Regions from separate parts of the Streptomyces sp. NPDC032161 genome, predicted to be linked through region 1. Evidence: riboswitches for the same ligand, from Rfam matches in the RefSeq annotation. Region 1 holds a riboswitch; each other region holds the start of a gene.
What was found. A riboswitch is a leader RNA that binds a small molecule or an ion and turns the genes downstream of it on or off. The one in region 1 is predicted to bind cyclic di-AMP.

Region 1 (4,587 bases):
CGACGATCTGCACCTTGCTGCCGAGCTTGTCGGTGATGATCTTCCAGCCGGCCCAGTCGTCCTCGTACAGCGGGTCCTCGATGGAGACCAGCGGGTACGCGGAGACGAGCTCCTCGTAGTACTCGGTCATCTCCGCGGCCGAGCGGGACTTGCCCTCGAACTCGTACGTGCCGTCCTTGTAGAACTCGGACGCGGCGACGTCGAGCGCGAGCGCGATGTCCTTGCCCGGGACGTAGCCGGCTTCCTTGACGGCCTCGATGATGAGGTCGAGGGCGGCACGGTTCGACTCCAGGTTCGGCGCGAAGCCGCCCTCGTCGCCGAGGCCGGTCGACAGGCCCTTGCTCTTCAGGACCTTCTTCAGCGTGTGATAGACCTCGGCGCCCCAGCGCAGGGCCTCGGAGAAGGACTCGGCGCCGATCGGGGCGATCATGAACTCCTGGATGTCCACGTTGGAGTCGGCGTGCGACCCACCGTTGAGGATGTTCATCATCGGGACGGGCAGCAGGTGCGCGTTCGGACCGCCGAGGTAGCGGAACAGCGGCAGGTCCGACGCCTCGGAGGCGGCGTGCGCGACGGCCAGCGAGACACCGAGGATGGCGTTGGCGCCGAGCGAGCCCTTGTTCTCGGTGGCGTCCAGGTCGAACATCGCCTGGTCGATCAGCCGCTGCTCGGTCGCGTCGTAGCCGACGAGCTCCGGGCCGATCTGCTCGATGACGGCGAGCACGGCCTTCTCCACACCCTTGCCCTGGTAGCGGTTGGGGTCGCCGTCGCGAAGCTCAATGGCCTCGAAGGCACCGGTGGAGGCGCCGGACGGCACGGCAGCACGACCCGTGCTGCCGTCGTCGAGGCCGACCTCGACCTCGACCGTGGGGTTCCCCCGGGAGTCGAGGATTTCCCGGGCTACGACGACGTCGATGGACGGCACGAGGCATCTCCTTCTGGGATATGACACTGGTTCTGCAGGGTCACTTTGGCCTTGCGACAAGAGCCTAACCGGCCCCGCCCGCTCAGCCCGACGACCGCCCGCCCCCTGGGACGAAAAAGGACCCGGGAGTGCACGATCCCGGGCAAATGGCCAGAATATTACGGATCAGTAACTACAACAGTTGAACGAACTGCGCCGCACACGAGCGGCGCACGCCCGGGTGCGGGACGCGCGGTGCCGCGTCGGCGCGCGGCACGCGCTCCGAGCAGACGCCCCGGCCCGGCGCGCGGGGGGAGCGCGCCGGGCCGGGCATCCGGAGAGGAGAGGGACCGGACTACTTCGTCAGGTGCAGCTGCTGACCCGGGTAGATCAGGTCGGCGTTCTCGACGATGTCCTTGTTCAGCTCGAACAGCCGCTGCCAGCCGCCCTCGACGCCGTGGGCGGCGGCGATCTTGCTGAGGGAGTCGCCGGAGACGACCTTGTACTCGCCGTCGCCCTTCTTGACCTTCTTGCCGGTCGGGGTGGTGACGGTCTTCTTCGACTCGGTCCGCGGGGCGGCGGGACGGTCGGAGCGGGAGGCGGGGGCCTCGGCGCGCTCGACCTGCTTCGGCTGGGCCTGCTGCTTGGGGGCCGTCTGGGTGCTCTGCTTCTTGGCGGCACCGGAACTCTTCGAGGAGGTGTCGACGCCCGGGTCGACGCCGTCGTTGCGCAGGTTGCCGGCGGAGGCGCAGCCCCAGGCACCCGGACCCTGCATGTCGAGGAGCCGCTCGGCGGTGGCGATCTGCTGGGCCTTGGTGGCCAGGTCGGCGCGCGGCGCGTACTTCAGACCGCCGGCGGCGGCCCAGCTGGACTGCGAGAACTGCAGACCGCCGTAGTAGCCGTTGCCGGTGTTGATGGACCAGTTGCCCCCGGACTCGCACTGGGCGACGGCGTCCCAGGTGGCGACGGAGGCGGCGGAAGCGCCGGTCGCGCCCAGCAGCGGGACGGCGACGGCGGAGCCGGCGACTCCGGCGAGCGTGGCGACACGGACGGCCTTGGACGGGCGGCGGTGCTTGCCCTTGCCGGAAAACAGCATGGAAGTCTCCTCACCGACGCCTACGAGGTGAGCTGTCGGGTTCGGGCCGAGTGAGTTGCCCGGTCGCACGTCCTAGCACGCGACTTCACCCCAAGTCGGTCCTGATGCGTCTCGCGACGATCGGGGCCGACGCCTACCTGGGTCCCCCGCTCCTGCCTACGGCGCTTGAACGCGTCTGTTCCCTCCGACCGACGGCAGGATTCGGCGTGACGGTCGGCGGGGCCCGCGGTGCGAGCGGTTCCGACCGTAAACACATATAAGCCCCATATTCAAAGAAGGACACATCGGGCAATCGTCTCTTACTTGCATCTGAGGAACCGTAGTTTTCGCAGGTGGGACGCGATACGGACGGGACCTCCGGGCCCAACACGCCAATTGACGCAAAGAGATCCATGTCTCACTCGCATGCAAGCCGACAAGAGCCTCCGATAGCATCCCGGCTCCTGAGGCCCCGTCAGCCGGCCACCGGGTCCGGCCTCAACGGGCCTCCGCGTCGACATCGAGGCTCTGGCCAGGAAGGATGAGGTCCGGATCGGAGCCCACGACCTCCTTGTTGGCCTCATAGAGCGCGGACCAGCCACCGGGGACGTTCCGCTCGTCGGCAATCGTCCAGAGATTGTCACCGGGACGGACGGTGTACGTGTCGTCGGCGACCGGGGAGGCCGCGTCGCGCCCCCCGCCGTCGCGCGAGGCGTGACGACCCGACTCGCGGCCGACGTCCCCGTCGGCACCCCACCCCTCCTCGGCGGCCGGTGAGCCACGATGCTTGCCGCCCGAACCGTCCGACGCTCCAGATCCTTCCGAGTCCCCGGGCGGCCCTGACGGAGCGACAGAAGCGCCCGAATCGCCCATATCAACCGATTCAGGCAAACGGTGCGCATTGTCGGATGAAGTGGCGGAACCGGTGGGCGAGGGCGTGACATCGGACCCGGTTCCGGCGTCCGGCTTCCCGGCACGGCCCGAAGGCGTGACGTCCTCGTCGGACGGGGACTCCGACGACTTGTCAGCCGGCTTCGCGCCCTTCTCCGCCCCGGTGCCGCCCGTCTTCTTCGCATCCTCCTCCGCCCCGGAGCCGCCCGCGGGCTTCTCCGAGGAGGTCTCCCCCGGGTCGACCCCTGGCAGCTCCCCACCCGTCGCGAGGCCAGAGAGGGGCGCACAGCTCGGCCACGCCTGCGGACCCCGGTCGCCCAGGATCTTCTCGGCCACCGCGATCTGCTGGGCGCGGCTGGCGAGGTCGGCGCGCGGGGCGTACGCCTCACCGCCGTACGCCTTCCAGACCTCCGGGGTGAGCTGAAGGCCGCCGTAGGAGCCGTTGCCGAAATCGGCGCTCCAGGAGCCGCCGCTCTCGCACTCGGCGACCCGGTCCCAGGTCGCCGAGTCGGCCGCCTGCGCGGCGCCCGCGCCGAGCAGCGGGATGGCGATGGCGGATCCGGTCACGCCCGCCGCGACGACGATGGCGGGTGCCTGACGAGGGCGACGGTGTCTGCCGTTCGCGGAGCCCATGAGGTTGCCTTCCGTGTGACGGACGAGTTCGGTCGAGCGACCCGGTGGGGTCGAACGGTGAACCTAACCGGACTCGAACGCGTGTCACAAGTCGATGCAGCGCCGATCACGCGCACATCACAGATGTGACGTAGCGTCAGAAACGGGTCGGGCGGGCCGGGGTCCGAACTCCACGGGAAGCGTGCGCAGTCCGCGCATGATGAGCCCGCCGCGCCACCGCAGATCGGCGGGCTCCACCGCGAGCCGCAGGTCGGGAAGGCGCCTGAGCAGCGTGGCGAGCGCGGTCTGTCCCTCCAGCCGGGCGAGCGGCGCGCCGAGGCAGTAGTGGATGCCGTGCCCGTATCCGAGGTGCTGATTGTCACGTCGGGCGAGGTCGAGCGTGTCGGGGTCCTCGAAGCGCGCCGGGTCGCGGTCGGCGGCGGCGAGCACGACCAGGACGGGGTCGCCGACCGCGATGTCCCGGCCGCCGAGCGTCAGCGGCTCGGTGGCGAACCGCCAGGTCGCCAGTTCCACCGGGCCGTCGTACCGCAGCAGTTCCTCGATCCCGGTCTCCAGCAGCCCGTTCTCCCCCGCGTCGAGGGAGCGTCGCAGCCGTTCGCGCTGGGCGGGATTGCGCAGCAGCGCGTACATCCCGTTCCCGATCAGGTTGACGGTCGTCTCGAAACCGGCGAAGAGCAGGATGAAGGCCATGGCCGCGGCCTCGTTCTCGGTGAGGTGCTCGCCGTGGTCGCTGGCCCGGATCAGCCCGGAGATCAGGTCGTCCCCGGGGTTCTCCCGCTTGCGGTGGATGAGTTCGGCGAGATAGCCGCGCATCTTCTTCACCGACCGGGCGACGCCGCCGCGCGGGCCGCCGCCGTGCCGGATCATCATGCCCGCCCAGTCCCGGAAGTCGTCCTGGTCCTCGCGCGGGACGCCGAGCAGGTCGCAGATCGCGTAGATGGGGAGCGGGAAGGCGAAGTCGTGGATGAGGTCCGCCCGGCCCTCGGCGGCGAAGCGGTCGATGAGCCCGTCCGTCAGCTCCTGCACGCGCGGCGCGAACGCGGCGACCCGGCGTGGGGTGAACGCCTTGGAGACCAGTCGGCGC
Region 2 (4,587 bases), on a different contig from region 1:
GGATGCCGAAGATGTCCAGCAGCTCGTCGTCCCAGTCGAGCGTCTCCAGGTTCATCAGCATCGTCCGGCTCGCGTTGGTCACGTCGGTGGCGTGCACTCCGCCCTCGGGGCCGCCGGTGAGGTTCCACAGCACCCAGGCGTCCGTGTTCCCGAACACCGCGTGTCCCCGTTCCGCGGCCTCGCGGACCCCGTCGACGTGGTCGAGGATCCACTTGATCTTCCCGCCGGAGAAGTACGTGGCCGGGGGAAGCCCCGACTTGCGCCGGATGACGTCGCCGAGGCCCTCGTCCTCCAGCGCCCGGGCGATGGAGTCGGTGCGGGTGTCCTGCCACACGATGGCGTTGCAGTACGGGCGGCCGTTGCGGGGATCCCAGACCACGGTGGTCTCGCGCTGGTTGGTGATGCCGATGGCGTCCAGGTCCGAGGCGTTCATCCCTCCGGTGCGCAGCGCGTTCTGCATCACGGAGCTGGTGCGCTCCCAGATCTCGACCGGGTCGTGCTCCACCCAGCCGGGGCGGGGCAGGATCTGCTCGTGCTCCAACTGGTGCTTGGCCACTTCGTTCCCATCGTGATCGAAGATCATGAAGCGGCTGCTGGTGGTGCCCTGGTCCAGTGCCCCGATGAAGTCCGCCATGGCGTGCTGCCTCTCCTGGGTCCGCGTCCGGTGCCGGATCCGCCGTCATCTCTCCGGCGGCGTCGGGATGCTGCCCTCCGGCTCCGGTTCCGCGGCGGGGATGAATCGGCCGACGAGGTACTTGTAGAGAAAGGCGCCGACCGGGCCGCCCACGAGCGGGCCCACGACCGGCACCCAGAAGTAGAGGTTCCCGTACTGGTCCCGCCACGCCTCCCCATAACCCGTCAGAAAACTCGCCAGTCTGGGCCCGAGGTCACGGGCGGGATTGATCGCGTATCCGGCATTGGTGCCGAATGCCATGCCGATGGCCACCACGACGAGCCCAACGATGAACGGACTGAGATTGGCGCCCGGTGGCGTATTGAGCAGATCCGTGACCGCGAAGATCAGCAGGACCAGAATGGCGGTTCCGATGATCTGGTCCCGCAGCGCTCCCCATTCGGTGACGGGGAGTGCGGCATTGCCGTTGGCAGGCAGGGTCGAGAAGACGAATTGCGTTTTGATGGTGTGTCCGGGATCCGCTCTCGCCAGTGCCTCGGTGTAATTCCAGCGCACCACCAGTGCGGCGACGAAGGCGCCCGCCAGTTGTGCGAGGGAATAGGGTGCGACCTTCCTCCAGGGGAAATCCTTGAACGCCGCGAGCGAGAGCGTCACGGCCGGATTGAGGTGAGCACCGCTCAGTCGGCCCGCCACATAGATGCCCAGGGTGACCCCGAGCCCCCAGGCCCAGGCGATGCTGTCGTGGTTCCCGAGTCCGCCCGGCGGGTCGGTGAGCGCGCCGCCGGCCGCGACCTGGGCCACCACCCCACAGCCGAAGAGAATGAGAATCAGCGTTCCGGCGAATTCCGCCGCGAGTTCCCCGCCGAGTCCCGACAACCCGCGCCGTTCCATGGGGATCTCGCTTCCTGTCGGGTCACGGCCGTTGGCGGCATCGATCCAGATCTGAGCGTAGGTGTGCGGGTCCGCTTCCGCACGCGGTGCTGCGGCGGTGGTGTGAGGGCGGTCCTCGGCCCGTCCCGCCGGGGTCCGGACGGCCTCTCGGTGCCGGGGTGTCACGCAGCCCGGGACGCAGGCCTTCCACGGTGGCGAGGGCCTGCAAGGCGGTCGCCACGTCCGCGGCCCCCGTACCTGTCCGGCGTCCAGGCGCGTTTCGAAACACGCCCCAGGCATGGGAGCGGGGTCCGCTCCATGCGCTGACGTACGCCGCGGGCGGCTGGGAGCCCGGGCGGAAGGGGGGAAAGGGTCCTGGGGACCGGACGCCGGACGTGGACGTCTCGACGGTGGTCGCCGTTCTCGGGTCGGCGGCGATCGGGCAGGTGTTGGACGGCACCCCGCTGATCGTCGTCCTCGCGACGTCCGGCGCCCCGGAAGCACCGGCCACCGCGCGGACCGCCAGCGGTGCGCGGTCCGCGTGATCTCGGGCCCGCGACGGCGACGAGGCCGGGCGAGGGCGGACACCGAGGAGGTGGTGCCCGCCGAGCGGCTGAGGGCCGGGGACATGACCCTGGCCTCGCCGCGGCGGCCGAGCGCCCCGGCGGCCACCCCCGACGCGGGCCGTCGCCGTCGACAGCCCCGGCCGGGCGCGCACCGGCCGGACCCGTCGCACGGCCGGGGGAGGACGGCCGCACCGCCGTGCTGGTCGCCCGCGACGGCGCCCCGGCCGGCGTCCTCGGTGTGGCCGACCAGCCACGCGGCGACGCCCGGGTCCGCAGGCCCGGCTTACGGGGGCGTTCAGCTGCGCCGTGCCGAAGACGCACGCGACCGGCTCCCACGTCCACACGACAGGACAGAAGAGATGTCCCTTTTGTCTCTATTTGAAGTGAATTGCAAATTTAGACGGTAAAGCCGCTTTTGATAATTGTTGTTCTGTTTGAGGGGTAGGCGGAACGCCCCTTTTGTCGCTTCGTGGTGTGAGTCACGTAAAGACTCTCCGGACGGCCGGTCCGCGATTCGGCTCCCCTTGTCGCGCAAGGCGAGTCGAGTTCGATCTGTGAGGTGGATTACTGCGAATTCCATGAATTGATCATGCGAATCAATTGTGATCGAAAAATTCGGGCTTGTTCCGCTCCGCTTTTCTCGCCTACGGTCACCGTCAATCCGGACGGAACGCCGAATCCTGCCGCCGTCCGAGAAACCGACCCACTTGTCCACGGCAGGAGCGGGGGAACCAGGTAAGCCGCCGGTCCGGTATCCGGAACGGCTCGGGGTGAAGTCGCATTCCGTGCGGCCAGACATCTCCAGTCTGAACCCGACAGCTCACCTCGCAGGCGACGGAGAGGAATTCACCATGACCGCAACGGGTACGTACCGTCGCCGCTCGTCCACCTTCCGGACCCGTGGCCTCATCGCCGCGGCCACGGGCGGAGTCGCCCTGGTGCTTCCGCTGATCGGAGCGGGTTTCGCCTCGGCCGCCCCGGCCCAGGCCGCCACCACCGAAAGGGCCGCTGCTTCGGTCGCCGTCACCGGAAGCGTTTCCCCGCAGAAGGCTGCGACCGTCACGCATTCCGTGATCTCCGGGGACACCCTTTCCAAGATCGCGCAGAGCTATTCCGTCGAAGGCGGCTGGCAGAAGCTGTACGAGGGCAACCGGGAGATCATCGGGAGCAACCCCTCCCTCATCCGCCCGGGCATGAAGCTGACCGTCGGTGCCGAGTCCGAGGCCGCCACCGGTGCCTCCGGCGCCTCGTCCGCGACCGTCACCGCCGCGCCGGTCTCCTACGCGGACAACCTGGACGGCTGGATCAGGGAATCGCTGGCCATCATGGCCCGGCACGGCATCCCCGGCAGCTACGACGGCATCCACCGCAACGTCATGCGTGAGTCCTCCGGCAACCCGCGGGCCATCAACAACTGGGACTCGAACGCCGTCGCCGGAACGCCGTCCAAGGGCCTGCTCCAGGTCATCGACCCGACGTTCCGCGCCTACCACGTGCCCGGCACGCCGTTCGACAGCTACGACCCGGTCGCCAACATCACGGCCGCGTGCAACTACGCCGCCGACAAGTACGGCTCCATCGACAACGTCTTCGGCGCCTACTGACCCATGCCGGCCCGGCCCCGTGCCGGTTTGGACGCGACGGGATGCGCCCCTCGGGAAGCCGCACGGCTTCCCCAGGGGCGCATCCCGTCGCGTCGTACCGGGGCCCCGTCGCTTCCCCGCCCCGCCCGCCGGCGGGGCGCACCTCGCCCGTGGTCACTCCAGGGCGCTGCCCGTCGACCGTTGCGGCCGCCGCAGCGGCGGTGTGGGAACCGTCGCCGCCGCGCCCTCCCGGACGGAGTGCACCGCCGCGTCGTGAAGACGCCTGCTGTCCTCCTCGGAGCAGCAGGGCACGGGGCTGCCCGACATGGTGAACCAGTCGATCGCACCCGTGTACTGCACGGTCACCTGAGCCGTGTCGTCGGCCCAGGTCGTGTGAACGGTCAGGTCCCCGGTCAGGACGCCGACCTCGTCCGTGAGCACGCCTCCGCGCCCCGAGAACACACCACGAGTGGTCCATGACGCCCAAGCCATGTACCCAGGCTGACACCGGGTGCGCGGATCCGCGACCCGCGGGAGCGCGCCGCTCGGCGCCCCGGGGTGCCGGAGCCCGTTCCGGAATGCGGAACGGGCGAAACTTTCCCTACGGTCCGGCTGCGGTTCCCGTACCGGCCAATCGCCCGCGAATTGACGCACTTTTCACGCCAAACCGTTGGATCCTCGCTCCGAAACAACGAATTCCGTAGGTAAACAGCTCTTGACCTGCGGAACTCGTCGGGATTGCATGTCGCGCTGGGAGCGACGAAACCACTCATCACGTCCTCGTCTGGAGGCGATACCGCTCCCGTGCTCAAACACCGCACCTGTTGATCGGAAACGCACGATGACCGAAACGCTCAGCGCTCCCCAGGCGCTCGCGCCGGCTACCGGCCCCATCCCGCAGAAGCTCAAGCGTTCCATCGGCGTCGTCGGCGGG
Region 3 (4,587 bases), on a different contig from region 1:
ATGTCGTCGCGGCGGACTTCCAGCGTGCCACGTTGGGCCTGCGGGGGCCACGGCTGGTCGGGGTCGGCGGGCACCTCGATCCCGAGGACCTGGGCGGCGCGCAGCGCGACCCTGGTGTGTCCCTCGGGTGACAGGTGGAGCCGGTCGTCGTCCCAGGCCCGCCGGTCCTGGACGGAGCGCAGCGACCACAGGTCGAGGACGGGGCAGCCGTAGCGGTCGGCGATGGCCCGTACGTGGGCGGTGTACGTGGCGACCTTGCCGCGCAGATGGCGCAGCACGGGTACGCCCCGGGTGTCGAAACCGGTGGTGACCATGACGGTGCCGACCGAGTCGGTGAGTTCGGCGACCGCGCGCTCGAAGCGTTCGGCCACGTCGTCGGGGTCGGTGCCGGGCCTGATGATGTCGTTGCCGCCCGCGCAGAAGCTCACCAGGTCGGGTGCCAGCTCCTTGGCGCGCGGCACCTGTTCCTCGACGATCTGGTCGAGGAGGCGGCCGCGTACGGCGAGATTGGCGTACCGGAAGCCCGCGTGCGTGGGGCCTTCGGCGCTCGTGCCCCCGGCGGATTCCGGAAGCTGGTCCGCGAGAAGCACGGCGAACCGGTCCGCCCAGCCGACGTAGGTCCCGTCCGGGCCGGGGTCGCCGACCCCTTCCGTGAAACTGTCGCCGATCGCCGCGTACGACCCGATGACGCCCTGTCGGTCGATGACGCCACGCTGATTATTTCTCGAATCGTCTGCCACGAACGCTTATCCTGCACCGACGAATGTGACCTACGCGACCGTAATAAGGGGTTGACGGGTGGTGAGATAGACCACCCGGTCGGATTCGCTGTCGGGGGAATACCCGGCGCGGAGGGGCGGCGCGCCGTGGCGCGCCGCCCCTCCGCCTTGTCCGGGCCGGACCCGGCCGCTCCGGTCGTCGGACCGTTCGGCTCGGGCGCGGTCGGCGTGGATCAGACGTATATGCCGTGCGCCGCGAGGTAGGCGACCGGGTCGATGTCGGAGCCGTACGCCGGGCCGGTGCGGACCTCGAAGTGCAGGTGCGGTCCGGTGGAGTTGCCGGTGGAACCGGAGAGGCCGATCTGCTGGCCGGTGCTCACGGACTGGCCCGCCGAGACGGAGATCGAGGACAGGTGCCCGTACTGCGAGTAGCGCCCGTCGGCGTGCTTGACGACGACCTGATTGCCGTAGGCGCCGCCCCAGCCGGCGGTGACGACCGTGCCGGCGGTGATGGACTTCACGCTGGTGCCGGTGAAGACGGGGAAGTCGATCCCGCTGTGGCTGCCACTGGACCAGTTGGATCCGGAAGCCCGGTATCCGGTGGTGTGGTTGCCCGGGACCGGGTGGACGTAGCCGGAGGCGGTGCTCGCGGCGGCCGGGGCGGAGGTCTTCGCCTTCGCCGGGGCGGACGAGGCCGGAGCGGACTTCTGGACGAGCTTCGACGGCACCGCGGGGACCTTCGACGGAAGGACGGAGCCCGCGCCCGCGCCGGTGGGCGCGCCGTGTGCCGACGCCTCGCCGCCGAGCGCCAGCTCGGTGCCCGGGCGGATCAGGTCCGGATCGGCGCCGATGGCCGCGCGGTTGTCCTGGTAGAGCTTCTGCCAGCCGCCCTCGACACCGTGCTCGGCGGCGATCTTCGACAGGTAGTCGCCGGGGACGACGGAGTACGTCGTGGCGGTGGCCGGCTCCTGGGCGACCCGCTGGACCGGGACGGTGTGCGCGGCGGCCGGGGCGGCCGGCTGCGCGGCGTGGGCGCCGGTGGCGCCGAGCAGCGGCAGGGCGATGACGGCGCCGCCGGTGCTCACGGCGGCGACACCGCGGGCGATCACGCTGGACTTGGTACGACGGTGCTTACCCGAGATGGGCATGATGCGCTTCCTCTCCGGCGCCTGCGAGGTGAGCTGTCGGGTTCGGGCTGGAGATGCCCGGCCGCGGCGAGCGCGACTTCACCCCGAGCCGACCGGTCTTCGCCGGTCGGCGGACTACCTGGTTCCCCCGCTCCTGCCACGCGTCGAGTGAGTGCGATATCCGGCCGGCGGCAGGATTGGGCGGTCCGTCCGGATTGACGGTGACCGTAGGCGAGCCGGAGACCGAGAACAAGCCGCCGATTCCGGAGAGGAATCCGCGCCGAGAATTCGGCGCGGAATTCCGGTCACCCTCCGTGGATCCGGGATCTTGAATTTCCGCGCCGCGTACGGAATATCGGATCTGCCCGCCGGTACGCTCGGTCACGGATATGATTCCGCTCACGAGGAGGAATCTCTCGGCGGAATGAATTTGGGCACACGCCAACAAATGCCCTCAATACGGACATTCGGCCGATGTCATGCGCGTCGGAGCCTCAGCACCCGCGCGTCGAGGTCCCCGCGCAACCCCGTCCGCAGCCCCTGGTGGAGCAGTACCGAACCGTGGTGCGCCTCCCCCGTGTCGCGGCACACGTAGGTCGCCGACGGGTCGAGCCCCCGCAGCCGCAGGGCCGGCGGCCGCTCCTCGTACCGCTGCCTGTCCAGCCACATCAGGACCACGGTCTCCTCCCCGCGGACGTACTGGACCGCGCCGAGGCCGCCGCGCGGGGAACGCAGCCGGTACTGCGCCCCGAGCTGCACCACCGGCCGGATCTCCTTGTAGAGATCCACCCAGTTCCGCGCCTCGGCCAGTTCCGCCTCGCTCCATTCGGCGAGATCCCCGCCCACCCCGAGCACCCCGGCCATCGCGCTCACGAAACGGAGCCGCAACGAGCTGACCCTGTCGTTGAACTGGACGTTCGGGCTGTCCGTGACCCACGCGGCCATCACCCGGGCCGGATGGATCTGGCTGAACCCCTCCTGAATGGCGAAGCGGTCGAGGGGATCGGTGTTGTCCGAGGTCCACACCTGGTCCGTACGGGAGAGGATGCCCAGATCGATCCGGCCGCCGCCGCCCGAGCAGGACTCGAAGGCCACCGAGGGGTGCGCCGCCCGCAGCCGGTCGATCAGCGCGTACAGACCGTCGACGTGCTCGACCCGGAGTTTCCGCGGATAGTCCTCGCCCGGCCATCCCGCATCGGTGAAACTGCGATTGAAGTCCCATTTCACATAGTCGATCGGTGTATCGGAGAGCAGCGCGTCGAGTTGCTCCCAGAGATACTCCCGTACATCGCTCCGGGCGAGATTGAGAACCAGTTGATGGCGGAACTCCGTCCGCGTCCTTCCCGGGAAATGCTGCACCCAGTCGGGATGCGCGCGATAAAGATCACTGTCGGCATTGACCATTTCCGGTTCGACCCAGATTCCGAACTGCATGCCGAGCGCGTGCACTTCGTCGGCCAGGGGCTTCAGGCCGTCGGGAAAGCGATCCGGATTCGGCGTCCAGTCCCCCAGTCCGGCCCGGTCGCTGGTGCGTCGGCCGAACCACGCGTCGTCCACGACGAACAGCTCGACCCCCAGCGCCGCGGCACGCCCCGCCAGGACGCGCTGCTGCTCCTGCGTGACGTCGAATCCGGCCGCCTCCCAGGAGTTGTAGAGCACCGGACGCACCTTCCCGGCGTCCGGGACGACATGGGCCAGCTGCCAGGCGTGCCAGGCGCGGCTCGCGCCGCCGAAGCCCGCATCGCTCCACAGCCCGGCGAAGACGGGGGTCACGTACGACTCCCCCGGCGCGAGCAGCTGCAGTCCCGAGTCGTCGTGACCGGCGCCTCCGGCGATCTGCACGATTCCGTCGGGAAGTTGTTGCACGCCGATCCGCCACGACCCGGACCAGCCGAGCGCGCAGCCGTACACCTCGCCGCTCTCCTCGGTCGCCGCGCCGTCCGCGTCGAGCGCGACCCACGGCAGATGCTCGTGGCCGGTGTGGCCGCGCCTGCTGGAGACGACGCTCTCGCCGTACGTCAGTTCCGTCCGCACCAGCCGCGACTCGGCCGCCCACCGGCCGTGCAGCCGGCTCATCCGCCAGCCGTCGCGGGCGGGGAGCGTCCAGACGGCCGCATCGGCGCGCAGCAGTTCCAGCGGCGGGCCGTCGGGCCCGGCCTGGGCGACGGTGGCCCAGCGCTCGATCACGTCGGAGTCGTCCCGCATCCGGTAGTGCAGGGTGAGGGCCAGCCGGTGGACCGGGTCGGTGAAGCCGACGCGGAGTTCGTCGCCGTCCACGGCGGCGTCGGCGAAGACCCATTCGGTGCCGCGGACCTCGGCGGTACGGACGGAGAGGGCGGGCCGCACGAACCGGGGACCGCCCTCGACCGGGTACTCCTCGCGTCCGTCGAGCGGCGACTCGAACCCCCTGACCGGTGGTTCCGGCGCGGCGGCCAGGGCCTCGGCCGCGGCGAGCGGGATCCGTGGCCCCCAGTGCAGATGGAGCAGCTCGTCCCGTTCGGTGAGCCGCAGTGCGTAGCTGCTGCTCGCCCCGGAGAGCAGCCAGGTCCGGCCCGTGTCGCCCGTCTCGATCATGAAATCCCCACATTCGAACAGTTCCGCACATCATCAACCATCACCGAGCGGCCGGGCAACGTCCAGTGACAGAGAATCGGGGCGAATTCGCCTCGGAGGCACGGTGCTTGACACGGGTCTCGACAGCGAGGAGGACGAAATGATTGCCTGAGGAACCGATGTCGTAT
Region 4 (4,587 bases), on a different contig from region 1:
ATCTGTGCGTCATGGGCCTGGGCGACCCGGTCCAGGGCGGCGAGGACGTTCCGCCCGCGCTCCGACTCCAGGTACTTCCCCGCGCTCTGCGCACGCGCGCTCTCCACCGGGGTGCCCGGGCGGTACTTGCCGGTGAGGAATCCGGAGGCCAGGGCGTAGTACGGGACGGCGGCGAGCCCGGCCCGCGCGGCCGTGTCCTGGAGCGGGCCCTCGTAGGTGTCGCGGGAGACGAGGTTGTAGTGCGGCTGCAGGGCGACGTAACGGGCCAGCCCCTCGCGCTCGGAGAAGTCCAGGGACGCCCGGAGCCGCTCGGGGCTGATGTTGGACGCGGCGATCTCGCGCACCTTGCCGGCCTTCACCAGCTCGTCGAGGGTGGTGATGATCTCCTCGACCGGCACGGTCTCGTCGTCGAAGTGCGTGTAGTAGAGGTCGATGTGGTCCCTGCCGAGCCTGCGCAGCGACTCTTCCGCCGCCGCCTTGATGGTGGCGGCGGAGAGACCCTTGTACGAGGGGTGGGCGCCGACCTTGGTGGCGACGACGACATCGGACCGGCCGGGCCGGGACGCGAGCCACTTGCCGATGACGGTCTCCGACTCGCCGCCCTCGTTCCCCGGCACCCAGGCGGAGTAGGCGTCGGCGGTGTCGACGAAGTTGCCGCCCGCCTCCGTGTATGCGTCCAGCACGGCGAACGACTGCGCCTCGTCGGCCGTCCAGCCGAAGACATTGCCGCCGAGGGCGAGCGGGAACACCTGAAGATCGGAAGAGCCCAGTTGGCGAAGGGAAGTCATGAATCGATCAACGTGTTCCCGCCAGAACGGTATTCCGCGCATACGCCGTTCGGCGGACGGCTGTTCGGTGTGGTCCGCGCGGTCGGCCGGCGCATCGTTGTCCGCCCGTGCATCGCCGACGCGGGTGCCTCAGATGTTGAGGCCCTTGCTCCGCAGCCAGCCCATCGGGTCCACGCCCGTGCCGTCGGCGGTGTGGATCTCCAGGTGGAGGTGGGGACCCGTCACATTGCCGGTCGCGCCGACCCGGCCGATGGTGTCCCCGGTGGAGACCTTCTGGCCGACCCCGACGCCGATCGAAGACTGGTGGCAGTACCAGACCTCCGTGCCGTCCTCCAGCTCCAGCACCGTGCGGTAGCCGTACGAGCCGGACCAGCCCGCCGACTTGATGGTGCCGCCGTGAACGGCCTTGACGGGGGTGCCCGTCGGCGCCGCGAAGTCGAGGCCGGTGTGGTGACCGGAGGACCACATCGTGCCGGCCTGGCCGTACGTCGAGGTGATCGTGTACGAGGTGGTCGGGACGGCGTAGCTGGCGGCGAGCTTGGCGAGCCGCAGGGCCTCGGCCTTCTTCTTCGCCTCCTCCTCCGCCTTCTTCTTCTCGGCGGCGGCCTTGACCTCGGCGGCGTCCTGCTGCTTCTTGGCCTCGGCCGCGGCCTTCTCCGCCGCGGCCTTCTCCTGGGCCTCCCTGGCCTCCGCGTCGGCGGCGGCCTGCTGCTGCTCGGCCTGCTGGAGGATGCGGGCACGCAGCGCCTCGCCCGCGTCGGTCGTGCCCTGCTCGGCCTCGGCGGTGGTGATGCCTGCGGTGGTGAGCGGGGCGGTGGCGGGCGCGGCCCCGTCGTCCTCGGACTTGTCGGAGAGGAGGGCGCCCACGCCGGGAAGGGACTTGGCGTCGGGCAGGTTGTCCGCGATGGAGTCGGGAAGGGAGATGGACACCGGCGGCTTGCCCTGCGCGGTGGCCATGCCGCCCGCGCCGACCGCCGCGATGACACCGACCCCGAGCACCGCGGAACTGCGGGCGAGTCCGTTGCGCTGCTTGGCGACCCGGTGCTTGCCGCGTACGGGGCGGACGGTCTCCTCGGTGGGGTTCCACTCGCCCCAGCCGCGCTCGTCGTCGACACCGAAGTCGGCGCCGGGCAGGGTCGCGGTGGCGGCCATGTCCGATCCGATTCCGTGGTCCATGCGATCCGCAGTGCCGGACACCGTCGTCATCCCGGCCGTTCCGTAGTCGGAGCCGTAGCCGGGGCCCGCACCGTAACCGGGGCCGAAGTCGGTGCCGAACTCGGAACCGTACGCGGAATCGAGCCGGGCGGGGGCCTCGGGGGCAGGCTTGTTGGACGCCACGGGGGCGCACTCCTTTCCTTCCTTCTCGCCTACCGGGTTAGCTGACGGGTTCGGAGCAGGAAGGTCTCCTACGGACACCGCGTCTCTCACGAGACCCGGATGCCCGATTCACCCCAGGGTGGTGGTTCCCCGGTTCCCTTTCGGGATTCGGCGCTCGCGCACGGTGCCGCCTCTGACGACGGCTGGGACGACCGCGCTGCGTTATCGAACGTTAATAGACACCGGGCCCTGATTCCAAGCCGCTCCCACTGATCGTTCACGTCTTTGGCCTGGACTTTACTGGACATCTCGGGGCGTATTCAGACGACTTGATCGGGTCTCAGCCAATACCCCGTAACTGACGTTGCGTCAAACGTTATGCGGAGCGGCGTCTTTCGATTACGTACGGTGGCACCCCGGTCCGCTCGGGCGCACCCGGCCGCCCGGACGGACGTCTGCGGCCTCACGGGCGCACCCGACCGAACCCCGTCACGGCCTCCTTGCACCCGCCCAACCGCTCGGGCGCACCCGGCGCCCTTGCGCCCGCCCAGCCGCCCCGGACCGTCCGTCATGCCGGGCCCGGCCCCACGATCCGGACGGTCCTGCGCCGCTCCGGCTGCCCCTCCGCGGGGCGTACGACCGCGAGCAGGGCCATGTCGTCGGTCGACTCGCCCCCCGTGTGCAGCCGTACGTCGTCGGTCAGCGCGGACAGCAGCTCCTCCGGCCCGGGAAAGATCCGCCCGCACAGCCGGGCCGCCGGATCATAGAAGTCCCCCTGGGCGTTCCGCGCCTCGGAGAGGCCGTCGGTGTAGAGGAGCAGTGTCGCCCCCGGCCGCAGATCCCACTCGTCCGTCCGGTCGGGCCACGCGCCCAGGTCCATCCCGAGCGGCAGCGCGGGCATCGAGGGCGCCAGCACGTCCAGCGCGCCGTCCGGGTGCAGCAGGATCGGCTCGGGGTGGCCGCGGTTGACGATCCGGACCCGGGACAGGCCGGCCGGGATCTCGGCCAGCACGGCGGTGGTGAAGCCCTCGACGACGTCGGGCCCGCCCCGGCGCGCCCTCCTCTCCCGCACCAGCGCCCGCTCCAGCCGACGCGCCACGCCCTCCAGCGAGCGCTCCTGTTCGGCCGCCTCCCGGAACGCCCCGATGACCACGGCGACCGTCTCCACGGCGTCGAGCCCCTTCCCCCGCACGTCACCGACCACCAGCCGCACCCCGTACGGGGTGTCCGTCACCGCGAACAGGTCACCGCCAACGAACTCGTCGGCCTGCGCGGCCTCGTACCGCGCCGCCACATGCAGCCCACCGATCCGGTCGAACGGCTTCGGCAGCACCGCCCGCATGGCCCGCTCCGCGATGACCCGCGCGGAGGCCAACTGCTCGTTGCTCCGCTGCACGACCCGGTTGATCACCACCGCGAGCACCGAGACGGTCGCCAGCGTGAGCAGCTCGATCAGCGGCACGGCCGCCGGCAGCGAGTCGGTGGCCAGCCGGAGCGCGACGACGGCCAGCATCGAGGCGATGCCGGTGCGCACGGTGTTGGACAACGAGAAGAACGGCGCGGCGATCAGCGGCGCCGCGACGAACAGCGGGATGGCGGTGAAGACCGGCGGGGTGAGCAGGTCGAACAGCAGCCCGCCGACGATCATCAGGGTCGGCAGCATGCGCACGAACCGACGGGCACCGGCGCCGCCGGCAACCCCTCCGGCATGTCCGCCCCCGGCATGTCCGCCGCGCCGCTTCAGCCGCTTCCACACCTGTGGTCTCCTGCCCGGTACACGCACGGCTGCGGACGGTACCGCGCCCCGCCCCCAGGCTCACCGGAGCTCAGCCGCGCGGCGAGTCCGCATCGCCCAACAGAGGTACGTGCGTGGCACACCTCACACACCGCCCACGCACCTCGCGCCATCCAGCGACGGCACGAAAAAACCCCGGGTCCGGCACGCTGTACGCGCCGGACCCGGGTCTTCAGTAGCGGGGACAGGATTTGAACCTGCGACCTCTGGGTTATGAGCCCAGCGAGCTACCGAGCTGCTCCACCCCGCGTCGGTGAACACAACTCTACGCCATGTCCGGCCGTGCTCGTGACCACCCGGAGACGACGGGCGGGATCGAATATGCGGTGATATGACTGATTTACCCGCCAATGGGTCGATGTGACGGGACAGCGGCGACCGGGAGCGACCGTGGACAACTACCCCTTGCTCAGTCTCTTCTGGACCATGCTCTGGTTCTTTCTCTGGATCATGTGGCTCTTCCTGCTGTTCAAGGTCATCACGGACATCTTCCGCAGCGACGACCTGGGCGGCTGGGGCAAGGCCGGCTGGCTGATCGTGGCGCTGCTGCTGCCGTACATCGGCGTGCTGCTGTACGTGATCGTGCGCGGCAGGTCCATGGGCGGACGGGACATCGAGGCGGTGCGGGAACGCGAGGCGGCCTTCAAGGCGTACGTACGCGAAGCCGCCGGGGGCGAGCCGAAGCAG

Region 2: linked by a shared signal. The riboswitch ahead of AB0E67_RS22260 (LysM peptidoglycan-binding domain-containing protein) and the one ahead of AB0E67_RS26870 (transglycosylase family protein) in region 1 are both predicted to bind cyclic di-AMP.
Region 3: linked by a shared signal. The riboswitch ahead of AB0E67_RS15390 (LysM peptidoglycan-binding domain-containing M23 family metallopeptidase) and the one ahead of AB0E67_RS26870 (transglycosylase family protein) in region 1 are both predicted to bind cyclic di-AMP.
Region 4: linked by a shared signal. The riboswitch ahead of AB0E67_RS18320 (M23 family metallopeptidase) and the one ahead of AB0E67_RS26870 (transglycosylase family protein) in region 1 are both predicted to bind cyclic di-AMP.

What each region holds. Positions count from the first base shown of each region.
Region 1 is NZ_JBEZVN010000022.1:45,714-50,300, forward strand. Features, by position in the region: gene eno (phosphopyruvate hydratase) at 1-925, opposite strand, end outside; gene AB0E67_RS26870 (transglycosylase family protein) at 1,260-2,000, opposite strand; cyclic di-AMP (ydaO/yuaA leader) riboswitch at 2,003-2,174, opposite strand; gene AB0E67_RS26875 (transglycosylase family protein) at 2,478-3,503, opposite strand; gene AB0E67_RS26880 (cytochrome P450) at 3,621-4,587, opposite strand, start outside.
Region 2 is NZ_JBEZVN010000013.1:58,938-63,524, reverse strand. Features, by position in the region: gene glpK (glycerol kinase GlpK) at 1-634, opposite strand, end outside; gene AB0E67_RS22270 (MIP/aquaporin family protein) at 680-1,525, opposite strand; partial or broken gene AB0E67_RS22265 (heavy metal translocating P-type ATPase) at 1,801-2,108, shown strand; cyclic di-AMP (ydaO/yuaA leader) riboswitch at 2,732-2,917, shown strand; gene AB0E67_RS22260 (LysM peptidoglycan-binding domain-containing protein) at 2,922-3,674, shown strand; gene AB0E67_RS22255 (hypothetical protein) at 3,828-4,145, opposite strand; gene AB0E67_RS22250 (APC family permease) at 4,495-4,587, shown strand, end outside.
Region 3 is NZ_JBEZVN010000005.1:258,955-263,541, reverse strand. Features, by position in the region: gene AB0E67_RS15395 (SGNH/GDSL hydrolase family protein) at 1-740, opposite strand, end outside; gene AB0E67_RS15390 (LysM peptidoglycan-binding domain-containing M23 family metallopeptidase) at 953-1,867, opposite strand; cyclic di-AMP (ydaO/yuaA leader) riboswitch at 1,873-2,027, opposite strand; gene AB0E67_RS15385 (alpha-galactosidase) at 2,324-4,420, opposite strand.
Region 4 is NZ_JBEZVN010000008.1:24,587-29,173, forward strand. Features, by position in the region: gene AB0E67_RS18315 (aldo/keto reductase) at 1-788, opposite strand, end outside; gene AB0E67_RS18320 (M23 family metallopeptidase) at 918-1,940, opposite strand; cyclic di-AMP (ydaO/yuaA leader) riboswitch at 2,138-2,289, opposite strand; gene AB0E67_RS18325 (PP2C family protein-serine/threonine phosphatase) at 2,674-3,774, opposite strand; tRNA gene AB0E67_RS18330 (tRNA-Met) at 4,077-4,150, opposite strand; gene AB0E67_RS18335 (SHOCT domain-containing protein) at 4,291-4,587, shown strand, end outside.